3 regions of the Bifidobacterium porcinum genome follow, and region 1 is predicted to be linked to each of the others. Evidence: riboswitches for the same ligand, from Rfam matches in the RefSeq annotation. Region 1 holds a riboswitch; each other region holds the start of a gene.
What was found. Region 1 has a riboswitch for thiamine pyrophosphate ahead of ACZ41G_RS06290 (TenA family protein). Riboswitches for the same ligand answer to the same signal wherever they lie in the genome.
Positions count from the first base shown of each region.

Region 1 (4,178 bases):
AAGCCGAAAGAGCGCGAGCAGGTGGAACAAGCGCTGCAAGACGGCGAGCTTGATTACATTTTCACCGTCGACCTGTTTAATGAAGGCATCGACATCCCCGCAACCAACCAAATCGTGATGCTACGACAGACACAATCCAGCATCATATTCACCCAGCAGCTCGGCCGAGGCCTACGCAAATACCCAGGCAAATCATCAGTCGTCGTCGTGGATTTCATCGGCAATTACGCCAACAACTATCTCATCCCGATCGCCCTGTACGGCAACAGCGGCGACCGTGACCGCGTACGCAAGAACCTCAACAACCAAGCGCCGGGCTTATGCTCGATCAGCTTCGATCCCATCGCCCGCAAGCGCGTGCTTGATGCGATCGATCATGCCGACCTGTCCGACATGAGAAAACTCAGCGAACAATACCGGGAACTACGTCGCGAATTGAACCGGATCCCCATGCTCATGGATATCACGGCACGTGACACATCGCTTGTGTACACGATAGCCTGCAAATCGAAGAACTATCTGGCCTTCGTCCGTTCACGCGAACGTAGTCTCAGCACCAAGAACGGTGATCCAGATACGCGATTCCGGCTCGAAACAACAACCTCGGTCGAAGACGGAATGCTGACCATGCTGACCGATACGCAGCTGCGTGGCTTGCGGCCACACGAGCTGGTGGCGTTGACGGCGCTTGCCGGGATTGAAATGCCGTATGCCGTACGGGATATGGTTGGCGACCATGCCGACGTACTCTCGCAGGCCGGTAGCGTGGATGTCTTGGATGCCCCAACTTTGCAGCACTTGGTCACCAGTCTGTTCCCTGATTGCAGCGGCGATATCGCACAATGCGAATCGGCGTTGCGGGTACTCGACTATTCGTATTTCACCAGTGCAAACCGGGAGCGTTTCGGCGGCGTGCCGATGGTTGAACTGTCCGGGGATGGTGGAGCACGTCTGTCGTCCCGGCTGCGAGCCTCCTTGCAAGAAAACGCGACATTCCGCCAGTTCTTTGCGGACACCGTGCAGGCAGGACTGGCACAATGCGTCGGACGGTATGAAGAAACCCGCGTCACCGCAAGCAAACAGAGCCTGTCGCTGTCTGCCGTGTTCGACCACGGGTTCATTGTCGGGGAAAAGTATTCACTGTTTGATGTGATGCGGATGTGCGGCTGGAGCAACGAGCAGGTCCCACAGAATGTGGGCGGCTACCGTTACGACGCGAGTACGGGGACCATGCCGATTTTCATCAAATACGAGTCAAGCCAGTATCAGGACCGGTTCATTGACGACCAAGACATCGAGTGGTTCAGCAAGAACAACCGTTCCCTGCAATCGCCAGAGTTCCAATGGATTCGCAAAACCGACGGTGAACCCTGGCAGGATTCGCACTTCGTACCGGTGTTCATCCGCAGGAAAGTCGAAACGAAGGAGACGACGTACTACTATGTCGGCCGCGCCGCCTCGATCGAGGACTCGCACGAGGAAACCAATCGCGGCGCGAACAAGGACGGCGAAGAAATCCAGCAGCGCGTAGTGGTCTCCAATCTGCACCTGACCCACCCCGTGCCGCCGGATCTGCTACGCCATCTCACCGGTGATTCGGAGCAGTGATACCGGTCTTGCCGTTCGAATCTTCCTTCAAGCGGCGACCCGTCATTCCCCCACCCCATACGCGTACGAATCCTCGAAGAACGCGCGCTCGAGTCGCGCGACTTCGGGGAATACGGCGGCCTCCGGGCCGTCGACGCTCGCGTACCGGTTCACGAGCTCGATGAGATTGCCCACCCAGCGGCGAAACAGCTCGCCTTCATGCAGCTCCACCCAACCGCGGTGCGCCGGCACCTGCTGAACGACGCCTGTATCCACCGTGCGCTTAGCCCACGCCAGATACAGCCATTCCATCGCGCACATCAGACACAACAGCTGCGCGAAACTGCCGGTCGCGGCAATCTGGTCGAGATACGCGCAATATTCGCGGTTCGCCGGGGTTTGTGGCACGCTCGTCTGCTGCTGCTCGTCCACCCCGTATTCCTCAAGGAACCGCAGGAAATATGGCTTCTCCTGATCGGCGAAGAATTCGGCCTGCCGGTTGAGCATGTCCCGAATCTCCTGCGTCGGCGCCTGCACGGTCAGGCGTTCCAGCGTCGGCTGCGTAAAGAACGTGAAATCCTGAATCAGATAGCTGATCAGCACGCTGTCAGGCAGGGTGTCGTCCAGTAGTTCGTTGACGAACCGCGAATTGATTGCCGCCTGCCAATCCTCCGCGGCAGCCATGTAGAACGCGTCGGCCACACTGCCGGGCGTCGCTCCAAGAAACGCGTAATCGCCGCTTTTGCTTGCCGGCGCGAGCGGGACGTGCTTGGTCGCCGGTTCACGAGATGCGTCCTGCCCCACAGATTGCGCGGACGTGCCGGACTCGCCGGTTGGAGAAATGTTAGGTGCGGCCACCGCTTGAGAACCATGATTTGATTGAGCAGACGATGATGCCGTCATGGCAGTTCCTTTCCTTCGCCGGTATTACCCGGACAGGTTCACAGGGTCAGCGCCTTGCGCGCACTCTCAGCCGCGGACCCGCCGCAGCTCCCCTAGGTTGTCCAGCCACCCTACCTCAGCCACCCGGACATACGACCGTACAGACAAAAAGCACGCAAGCCCGCCGACGCCACACGCAACCGGCATCACTTCACCGGATTACACCCAGCTGATATCCGCTGCGTCGCTTTGCAAGTTTCTATAGTACGGTATAGAAAGTCGACAGATTTCACGACTTTCTATATCACACTATAGAAAGCTGTTCGTCTGAGATATTCCACACCAGTCGAAGCCCACGCTCCGCCACACCACCGAGGACACCATGACCGATATCGCTTCCGAACTTCCGCAGCACACACCAGCCTCGCCGTCAACGCCGGCACAAACACCGGTACAAACGCCAGCTCAAGTGCCGACACCCACATCGGCCGCAGTCGCAAGGGTTTCGCTGCCGCCATCCGGCTCGCTGCGGCGTGCGCCGCATGTGCACGCTTCCACGGCCCCCGGAGCACACCGACCGATGCGTCGCGCCGACCGCGAAGTCCGTTCCCCACAGCAGATCAAGGATATCCTCGACTCGTGCGAAGTCGTGCGCATCGCCTACCAGGACGCCGAGGGCCTGACCATCGTGCCGATGAATTTCGGATATCAATTCACTCTGGAGCGGTTCCCCCAACCCGAAAACGACCTTCCGGTCAGCTTGTCGGCGGACGGGACACCACTACCGCCGGATTTCGGCGAGCTTCGGATTTTCCTGCATTCGGCGCATGAGGGACGCAAAATCGATGCGATTCGCGCTGCAGGCAACGCGCTTCAGGTCGCTTTCGAACTTGACTGCGATCATCAGGTGCACGAAGGCCGCACGCCCTGCAACTGGTCGGCGTCCTTCCGCTCGATCGTCGGCACGGGCACGGCATCGGTGGTCACGGATCTTGACGAGAAAATCGTTGCCATGCAAGCCCTGATGAGCAAGCAGGCCGGCATGGATCACGTGCCATTCACCGCACAGCAGATGGCAAGCGTCACGGTCTGGCAAATCACTTCGACCAACTTCACCGGCAAAATCCACACCGTTCCGCGCCCGCACGGCGGTAAGTAATCGCCCTTGCGGCGTTTCCCGTCACCGCGTCCCCAACCTGCAATTTGGTATATCACAAACTAGTATATCGTAAGCTAATATATCGTGTGCTACTAATTTGATTCGTTGGGGCGCAAGGCGGAGTTGGGGGCAACTGCCGGCCAACCAGTCAAGACATCAGACTGCCAGTATCCGCCCAACCGCGCCCAGCTGACCGGCGCCCGTTCAGACAATCCCTGGGCAACGCCCCACCAGAGCAATGCGCACCTGGGCGATTTCGCGGTAACACCCATTCGACCAGCGCTCGCCCGGGCAGCAAGGCAACAATCCCCGGCAACTCACCCGAGCAGCGCGAGCAGGTCGTCCTTGGTAAGCCGGCTGATGGCGCTGCCACCGGTCGTCGAGGCATCATCAACGAACTTCGCCGCAAGATCGGACTTCGTACGCTGCAGGTTGATGATGCGCTCCTCGATTGTGTCCTTCGCCACAATCTGGTACACGTTCACATCCTGCGTCTGCCCGATGCGATGCGCACGGTCAGTCGCCTGGTTCTGCGCTGCGGCATTCCACC
Region 1 covers NZ_AP029603.1:1,590,799-1,594,976, forward strand. Annotated here, with positions in the region: gene ACZ41G_RS06285 (DEAD/DEAH box helicase) at 1-1,608, shown strand, start outside; gene ACZ41G_RS06290 (TenA family protein) at 1,651-2,490, opposite strand; TPP riboswitch at 2,484-2,594, opposite strand; gene ACZ41G_RS06295 (pyridoxamine 5'-phosphate oxidase family protein) at 3,050-3,628, shown strand; gene ACZ41G_RS06300 (DEAD/DEAH box helicase) at 3,946-4,178, opposite strand, start outside.

Region 2 (4,178 bases), 980 kb from region 1:
CCGAGCAGCTGTCGCGCCTCGCGCGGGTCCATGTCGTCCTGCCCGATATGCACGCCGTCGACCTTGATACCCAGATTGCGGCACTGCCAGACGACGTCCACACGGTCGTCGATGACGAAGGCGACCGTGTCGGACTTGTCGTTGTCTTCGATGATCTGCGCGATATCCCGTGCGGTTTCGGTCAGTTGTTTGGCATCTGCGGTTTTGTCACGCAGCTGGATGAAGGTGGCGCCGCCTTGCAGCGCGTCATCGACGATATCGCCGATCGGGCGTCCCTTGGTATCTTGCGACCCGAGGATGCAGTAGGCGGTCAAGTCGAAGGTGTCCCGCATGGAGGCGTAGGGGTAGTTGGTCATGGTGTTTCTTTCTGTTATTGGGCCGATTGTGACCCTTGGTTCTGCAGTTCTGAAGTATCGTGCTGGGGCTTACTGCCGAATGCATTGATATTATGCAAACGATTCATTCGCTCAATATCAGCGATATCTCACCTAAATATGGCGATGGGATGATTACGTTTGCGTATGCATTGCTCGCCGCTGGTCTCACCGCGACGGCGTTGCGGGCATGCCGGATGTGTTTCCTTGGCTATGGAGCAACGTCTACATGCTTGGCGCGGTTCGATTGCGACTTGTCAGGCCGTGCCTGCGGTGTCTGGAGATACGCTGTTTTGCGACGTAGGGACATGTGACACGATGATTGGCGATGCGGCGATGTCTTCGGCGGTGACGTTCCACAGCGCGTCAAGGAATCGGGTTTGGAAGCTTCCTGGTCCGGTGCAGCCTTCCGCAGCCTGCTCGGAGGCACGGTTGTACAGTGCGCTCGCAGCCAGCGCGGCGGTAAGCGGATCGGCTACGGCGAGATAGGTGGCGGTGACCCCGCCGAGCGAGCATCCGGCACCGGTGATTTTCGTCATCATCGAGCTGCCGCCGGGCAACCGGTACACGGTGTCTCCGTCGGTGACAAGATCTGTGGCGCCGGACACGGCGACAGCGGCACGGTGATTTGGCGCGTAGCTGCGCAAATATCGCGCCATCACGATTGCGGCGTTTGTGGCGCTGTCCACGTCATCGACAGCTTCGACGCCTGCCGGTCGTGTGGTTCCCTCCTTGGCTCCTGTATCGGAACCAGCGGATGGGACGTTGAGATCCCAGATTCCCGCTAACGCGATGATTTCCGATGCATTACCCCGTACGATGGTCGGAGGAGCGGAGCGGAATGCCCACAGAATGGCGGAACGGGTGCGTCCGATGCCGGCGGCGACCGGGTCAAGCACCCACGGGTGGTGCATGGCTTGCAGCGACCGCGCGATGTTGCCGAGCGCGTCCTTGAAAAACGGCAGCAGGGTGCCGACGTTGATGTAGGTGGCCTTGGCGATTGCCGCGGTGTCGATGATATCGTCCGGCAGGTAGCTCATCGCCGCGGTGCCGCCTGCCGCGAGCTGCGCGTTGGCGACAAGGTTGACGGTCACGAAGTTCGTGAATGATTGGGCGAGCGGCGTGGTGTCCTTCACCTCGCGCACAGCCTTCGCAATCAGCTGGCGCTCGGGGTCGTCCGCTGGCAACGGTGTTCCGTTCAGGGCTGCGCTGGTACTGCCGGTGATATCTGGTGATGCGTCTGTGCTCATCATTGCTCCCTACGCTGGTTCTAACCAACAGGTTCTAAGGGTCAGGCACGGTGCCTTTCTCAGCCTTGCCTTGCGGCAGGCTCCCCTGCATTGGATTATGTGAGCCATCGTATGGACGCCCGAGGACACGGGGTGGATTCGGGGCGGATTGGCGCGTGCAGATTGCACGCCGCTGAGGTTCAGGGTTCCGGATAATATTAAGAGATTACGTATGTCCTGCCGAGTCCGAATGACGTAGGTCTTTTCCAGGCGTTGCTGACAGCACTGAATCTCCCGGGACACTGACACGGTTGTCTTTCGGTCGCCTTGCGCCGGCGTGGATGTGTGGTTGGTGTAGATCGGTCTCGCTCGGATTGCGATCACACTATCGGGGTCGACGTTGCAACGCGCACGTCTCGCTACGGCCGGGCAAACTGAGAGGAGAAGGACTTCATGCATCATCTGGCGGTGAAGATGAAAAACGGCCAGTCGCGTTGTTGACAATGGGTCGTGTTGGCTGTGTACGCAGTCGTTGTCATCGTGGTGATGTGCTTCCACGAACCTTGGTTCGATGAGGCGCAATCATGGTTGATCGCCTGCGACTGCTCATGGCATGATCTCTTGCTGGTACGCCCGCATTACGAAGGACACCCGCCGTTGTGGTGGCTGTTGCTCGCGATTCCAGCACGTCTCGGCGTCCCATACGAGTGGGGAATAAAAAGCATTCAACTGGTGACGGCGGTCTTCTTCGTATGGGTGGCGGTCCCTATTTATCTGAATCAGCGTAAGTCGGCATGGCGTTCATCCGTGCAGAACGATGTGCAACAACGCCCAGGTGACCATCGCCACCGCCATGACCAAGCTCAAAGACGGCGAAAAGCTGACGATGAAGACCAATGATTCTTCGACGACATGCAGCGACAAGGAATGCACATTTACGCAGGCCGGCGGCACCATCAGCGGCATCCCCATTACAGTGTCCAAAGACAACACCATCAAGGTGACCATCAGCTACAGCGACACCAACGGCGGTGATTGCTACACCGTCGAGGGGGCAGCGATTTGGGTGATTCCGAATACAAGCACGAGAGCACCACAGGCGCTTTGGAATGGCATCCGCATAAGCCGTGACATCAATTCGCCCTGCAGGGTTGAGGCTTTGCGGGGCTCACCTATTATCTGGCGGTCATTGACTGGCAGCAGGGTAATACGGAAAACGAGAGAGAAAACAAGTTCCCGGCACGGGTTGACGCCCGGCATAAGAGAGGGGAACAACCGTGGGCCATACATACGGTAGGAGGCGGGCGCTGCTCAAACGTATGCAGCGCGGCTTCACCATGGTTGAGGTCATCGTGGCGATTGGCATGTTGACGCTCGTCGGACTGGCGGCTGCCCAGTTCGCCGTCACCGTCGTGCATTCTTCTTACGCACACCAGCAGCGTGCCATCGCGGTTGGTCTTGCCGAATCGGGTTGGAGCAGGTACAGGAAAGCGTGAAGGGCAAAGAAGGCAACACGATTTTCTCTACGCTCACGTCGGGCATGTCCAAGTCGGGGGCGCAGGGGGCGCTCAAGGCGGCTACCGATTTCAATGTGATTGAGAACGCTTCAGATACCATGGATCTGGGGTGGAATGATTCTCCGAGCGCCACGGCGATCCAGGCCAAGGTCGAGACCAACGACCAGCAGGGAAGGCGCCACGTATACCGTATGCACGGTTGTCGGCAAATGTTATCGCCTGTCTGCCGAGGCTTCCTGCCTGTCCGCGTCGAAGCAAGGTCTGGTGACTTCATCCGGCGCTGTCGGTGCGTACAAATATGTCGGCGAAGGCAACAAAGCCGTTGATGCAGCATCCATCGCGGACGCCACGAAGTTCCCGACCGGCCCGTTCAACACTGGTACCGCTTCTAGTCCGACCTATTCGCCGATGCCCCGCGTGGTTGTGCTCGTCACTTGGCCGGACAGCCAGCATCAAGGCAAGACTTGCTGGTACAGCACTGCCGCGATTTTCGATGGCAGCAATGACGACACCCTGAAGAGCAAGTGAGGCGGTGAACAGTATGGATAGTGGTATGAGCAATGTTGAACAGCCGGCGACAACAGTAAGCATGCGAAGCAGATCTTGTGATGCAAAGCATGAAGGATCAGCAGGAAAGTTTGCATCTCGTTGGCGCAAGCTGAGGAACACCGATAAGCAAAAGGGCGTTTCTCTGACGGAACTCATGGTGGCGCTCGGTATATTCCTCTTGTTCTCGTCAGTGTTCACTGCCAGTGTCATGCAGTACCTCCGGTCTACAAATTCGACTGCGGTGCGTGCTCAATCGGCGTCTACGGTAATGATGGCAACCCAGCGGCTTGAGCGTTTCGTCACGTATTCCAACTCGATTGGATATGCCACGACGGGTGGCAGCAGCGGTTCCGCCGACAAGAACACGGTGTTGATTTATTCGGCGCCGTCGTCCGGCAATGATTCCGGTGCGGCCAGTGCGAGTGTCGGCCAGTATTCGGGTAGCAAACTGGTTACATTGAATACCCAGGTGACATTCAGTTCGAGGAATTCTGCGGCGTCAAGCGCCA
Region 2 covers NZ_AP029603.1:611,282-615,459, forward strand. Annotated here, with positions in the region: gene thiC (phosphomethylpyrimidine synthase ThiC) at 1-356, opposite strand, end outside; gene thiM (hydroxyethylthiazole kinase) at 632-1,624, opposite strand; TPP riboswitch at 1,614-1,721, opposite strand; partial or broken gene ACZ41G_RS02195 (hypothetical protein) at 2,150-2,362, shown strand; gene ACZ41G_RS02200 (hypothetical protein) at 2,457-2,900, shown strand; gene ACZ41G_RS02205 (type IV pilus modification PilV family protein) at 2,923-3,099, shown strand; gene ACZ41G_RS02210 (hypothetical protein) at 3,385-3,648, shown strand; gene ACZ41G_RS02215 (PulJ/GspJ family protein) at 3,674-4,178, shown strand, end outside.
Region 2: it holds a riboswitch for thiamine pyrophosphate, as region 1 does, so the genes downstream of both, thiM (hydroxyethylthiazole kinase) here and ACZ41G_RS06290 (TenA family protein) in region 1, are expected to answer to the same signal.

Region 3 (4,178 bases), 290 kb from region 1:
CTGCGCATCCGGGTCCTGCAATACGAGGCCGACGCGCCCCCGGGCCTGACTGACGGGCGTGCCGTCGACGGTGACACTCCCCTCGGTCAGCCCGCCGTCTGCGTCAATGGTGCTGGTGGTGCCGTTAGCGGCGGTGTTCATGCTTTCGATATCGCCGCCGAGCAGTCCCGCCGCGCCTTCGAGAATGGTGGATTTGCCGATGCCCGAGGCTCCAAGCAGCAGTACGCGCTGGCCGGGTTCGATGCTCAGGTTGAGGCCGCGGACGGCGAAGTGGCGGCGTGAGGCATGCCGGTAGCCCCAATCATGGAATTCGAGACGTGCCGGTTGTGTCGACACTGCCGTCATTGTGCTGCTGTTGTCATGTTCGCTTGACTTCATCGCGTCCTGTGTCCTGCCGTCTTCAAATGCGCTGGCGCGGAACCGTTGCCCGACCGCTGTCCGCCACTGTATCGCGAACCGCCGTCCGCCGGCCTCGGTTCCGCCGCCGTGCCTGTTGCGCTGTCGTACCGCTGTGCCGCTGTTGCTGCTGTTCTGTATTGCTTCACACCTGAACAGTTGCCTGCCAGGCGCTTCTGCCGGCGTGAACCGTAGCCCCGCCGTGGTTCAGGCGGTGGCCCTCACTTCGCGCCCTGATACGAATTTGTCCAGCGCACCGGTCCGTGCAATCGCCCGATACAGGTACCACACCACGATGCCGGCGAATACGATGCCGGAAATCACGGACGTGACCAGATAGATGGTGATGTACTGGCCGGTGAACGCCTGGCCGCGCATGAAAATGTCATGCAGCCACACGGCGACCCCGGCGAACGCGCCGGACAGCATGGTGATCGGCACGTTCCACACGCGGTACAGCACTATGAGGAACGCGAGTTCGGCGAACGCGCCCTGCATCAGCGACGTGCTGAACGTGTCCATGCCCGTCCACTGGTTGCCCATCAGGCTTTCGATGACCCCGCCGAGCAGTTCCGCGTAAGTGGCGGCGCCCGGCTTGCGCACGATGACCGCCGCCAAGGGGCCGGCGAACAGCCACAAACCGTTATAGATGCCTTGGAATCCGGGCATGACCAGGCCGATCAGGTCGCCGACACCCAGCGAATAAATCAGGGACACCAGCCAGAAAATCAGCGCGCTGGCAACGCCGATCACCGATGCGACGGCGATATCGACGACGCGCCACTTGAGGCTGGGGCGTAGTGCTGCGACCGGGGTTGCCTCAGGTTGAGGGGTGACCGAATTGGCTGCTGATGTCGCTGTGGCGACGGATGCGTTGGATGCGTTCGAAGAGTTGTTGCTCATATTGATGTCTTCCTATGCGATGCCGGATTGCGATGATGCCCGGCAGGGGTTGGTATATCGCTGCGATGATCCCGAAACCGCCCGCCCATACTGGTGGGGGGCCTTATGCCGCTGACTTGCGAAGCCGTATCGGTGCTCCGCCGCACGCCTCGGAATCCAGACGCTGACGCGTTCAGATGACGCTTTCAGACGGTGATTTCAGACGGTGATTTCAGACGGTGTTGTCTCTCAGGCGCTGATGCCGCGCACTTCACGCCCGGAAGCGAACTTGTCCAGCGCGCCGGTCCGCGCGATTGCCCTGTACAGGTACCACATGAGGATGCCGGCGATCAGCAGGCCGGACACCACCGTGGTGATCAGGTAGACAATGCCGTACGACCCGGCAAGATTGATGCCCTGAAGGTTTTCGATGAAGCTGTACGCCCAGCATCCGACCCCGGACAGCGCGCCGGACAGGGCGGCAACTGGCAGGGTCCACTTGCGGTAACGCACAATCGCGAACGCGAGCTCCGCGCACACGCCTTGCACCAAGGCGATCAGGAATGTGGCGAGACCACCCCACATGTTGCCCATCAACGCTTCAAGAATACCGGCAACGATCTCTGCATACACTGCGGCTCCCGGCTTACGCACGATGATGGCGGCCAAGGGCCCGGCGAACAGCCACAATCCGTTGAACAGGCCGGGCAGACCGGGGACGACCGCGTCCAGTGCGGTCCAAGGTGCGGCGGTCAGCAGGGCGACCAGCCAATAGATCAGCGCGCTGGCCACGCCGATCACCGATGCGACGGCGATATCGACGACGCGCCACTTGAGATTCACTGTGGATGATGCTGCGGTATTCGCGGCTTGTGTCATGATTTGTGCCTTTCTTGAACGGTTGTTCTCAGGCACGGGAAGAGCGACGTCCGTGCGCCGGCATTGCCCGGTTCACGTTCATTCGGTCGGAGGAAACCCCCATCTCAGCCTGGCATTCAGCCAAGCCCCCGTGTCGGTTGTTCAGTCTAGGGGCACCCCATGATTTTGCACGATTCACGCATCGTCCCCGTACCGCTACGGCGGCCCCACGATATGCCCGCATCTCAGGTTTTCTGTGCCCTATACCGTGCAGAAGCGGGCGACTCCGCCTCCAACTCGGGCAGGAGTCCGCAGTAATCACGCCATCTCGGACAGCCTGCACTCGCCCGGCACCGGCAACTCGCAGATGCACAGCCATCTCCGGCACCCCGCGAGCAACGCCACACAGGAACCACCAACCCCACCCCCATCTCGCACAACTTCCCGCACAAACCGCGCTATCTCCAACAACCCACATTACCCCCGCACCAGCAAACCGCAGATGCACGCGTATCCCGGACTTCCCGCAACCCACGTCACACAGGCCCATCCACATACATCCCCAACCCACACAACCTGACCAATAAACCACATCATCTCCGACAACCCGTCTCCACCCGACACCAGCAACCCGCAGATACGAACGTATCCCGGACTTCCCGCAACCCACGTCACACAGATCACGCCACATACATCCCCAACCCAGACAACATGACGAAACTACTGCGCCATCCCCCATCCCCCGCGCCCGCCCGACACCAGCAAACCGCGGATACGCAGCTATCTCCCACAGCCCGCGAACCACGCCACGCAGGAACAGCCAACCCCGACCTCATCTCGCACAACTTACCGTATAAACCGCGTTATCTCGGCGTTCCTGTTCTCTCGACCGTGCAGAAATCCGGAGATAGTCGCCTATCTAGCGCACGCCGCGTACCCACCTGCCGCACCCAACCCGCACACTCAAATCCCCAACCCTACCGGCTCTTGAAGAACCGCAGCAGCTGGGACTCCCGCACGCTGAGCCCGGCGAGGAACGTCGCGGCCATCGCCCCCGCGAACCCGGTGGCAGGGATTCGGCAGGCGGCGATGAAGATGTTCATCCAGCCGTCGGTGGACATGCGCCAGCAGTAGGCACACAGCAACGCCAGGCACGCTATGGTCGCCAGCCCCGCCCAGATGAGCGTCTCCAGGATCATTTCGAGCAGTTGGGCGCCTTTGGTCTGCCCTACGTGCAAGGCTCCCGCGTATTCCAGTCGTCTGCGCCGCACGGAAATCACCCCGGCGATCACTCCGACCGCTAGCGAGACGTACGGCAGCCATACCGTCATGCGGTTCTTATAGCTGGAGTACGCATTGTACCGGGAGTCGAAGGATTTGTTGACCTGCGCGACCGTCGTGTTTCCGCCCGTTCCCGAAACGATCGCCGTGGAATACAGCAGGTCGTTGGTTTGTTCGCTGACAGGCCACTGCTTCGCCCAGCATTCGGTGAATTCGCCGGAGGATGCCGAAACCGGGATCATCGCCGCATAGGCGAATCTGGTGTCGCGGCCGTCGTTGGGCCAGGAGAATACGCCGGCGATGGTCATATCGCCACGGTTGGTTTGCATGACGCTGCCTTTAACCAGTCCGAAATCATGCGAGACGTCGGTTGAAATCCATATTCCCGAGGTGTCAGCGGTCTCGTTCACTTCCTGTTGCGTTGATGTCGCCCCCTGTTGCGCAGACGAGGACGCAGACGACGATGCCGCGTTCGCCGTTTTCTGCCCGGATGCAAGCAGTTTGATGAATCCCGGGGTCACTTCGTACGCGGGCAGTTCCATGCCGGGCGTCGAGGACGCGGTGATGCTTTCGACAGCACGGGCCGCTCCTGCAAGGCTTGGCCCGTTGTGGACCATTTCGAGCCCGTCGCACGCTTGGCCGTCGACGCTTGCGCCGATGAGGGCTTTCGTATCGGCGTCCGAACTGATGCGCGTGATCGCTTCCTGTTCGAGCTGCACGATGGACATGGCTTCGTACCCGCCAAGAAGCGCACCGGTGAT
Region 3 covers NZ_AP029603.1:1,296,129-1,300,306, forward strand. Annotated here, with positions in the region: gene ACZ41G_RS05115 (ATP-binding cassette domain-containing protein) at 1-345, opposite strand, end outside; gene ACZ41G_RS05120 (ECF transporter S component) at 604-1,299, opposite strand; gene ACZ41G_RS05125 (ECF transporter S component) at 1,528-2,157, opposite strand; TPP riboswitch at 2,189-2,299, opposite strand; gene ACZ41G_RS05130 (hypothetical protein) at 3,114-4,178, opposite strand, start outside.
Region 3: it holds a riboswitch for thiamine pyrophosphate, as region 1 does, so the genes downstream of both, ACZ41G_RS05125 (ECF transporter S component) here and ACZ41G_RS06290 (TenA family protein) in region 1, are expected to answer to the same signal.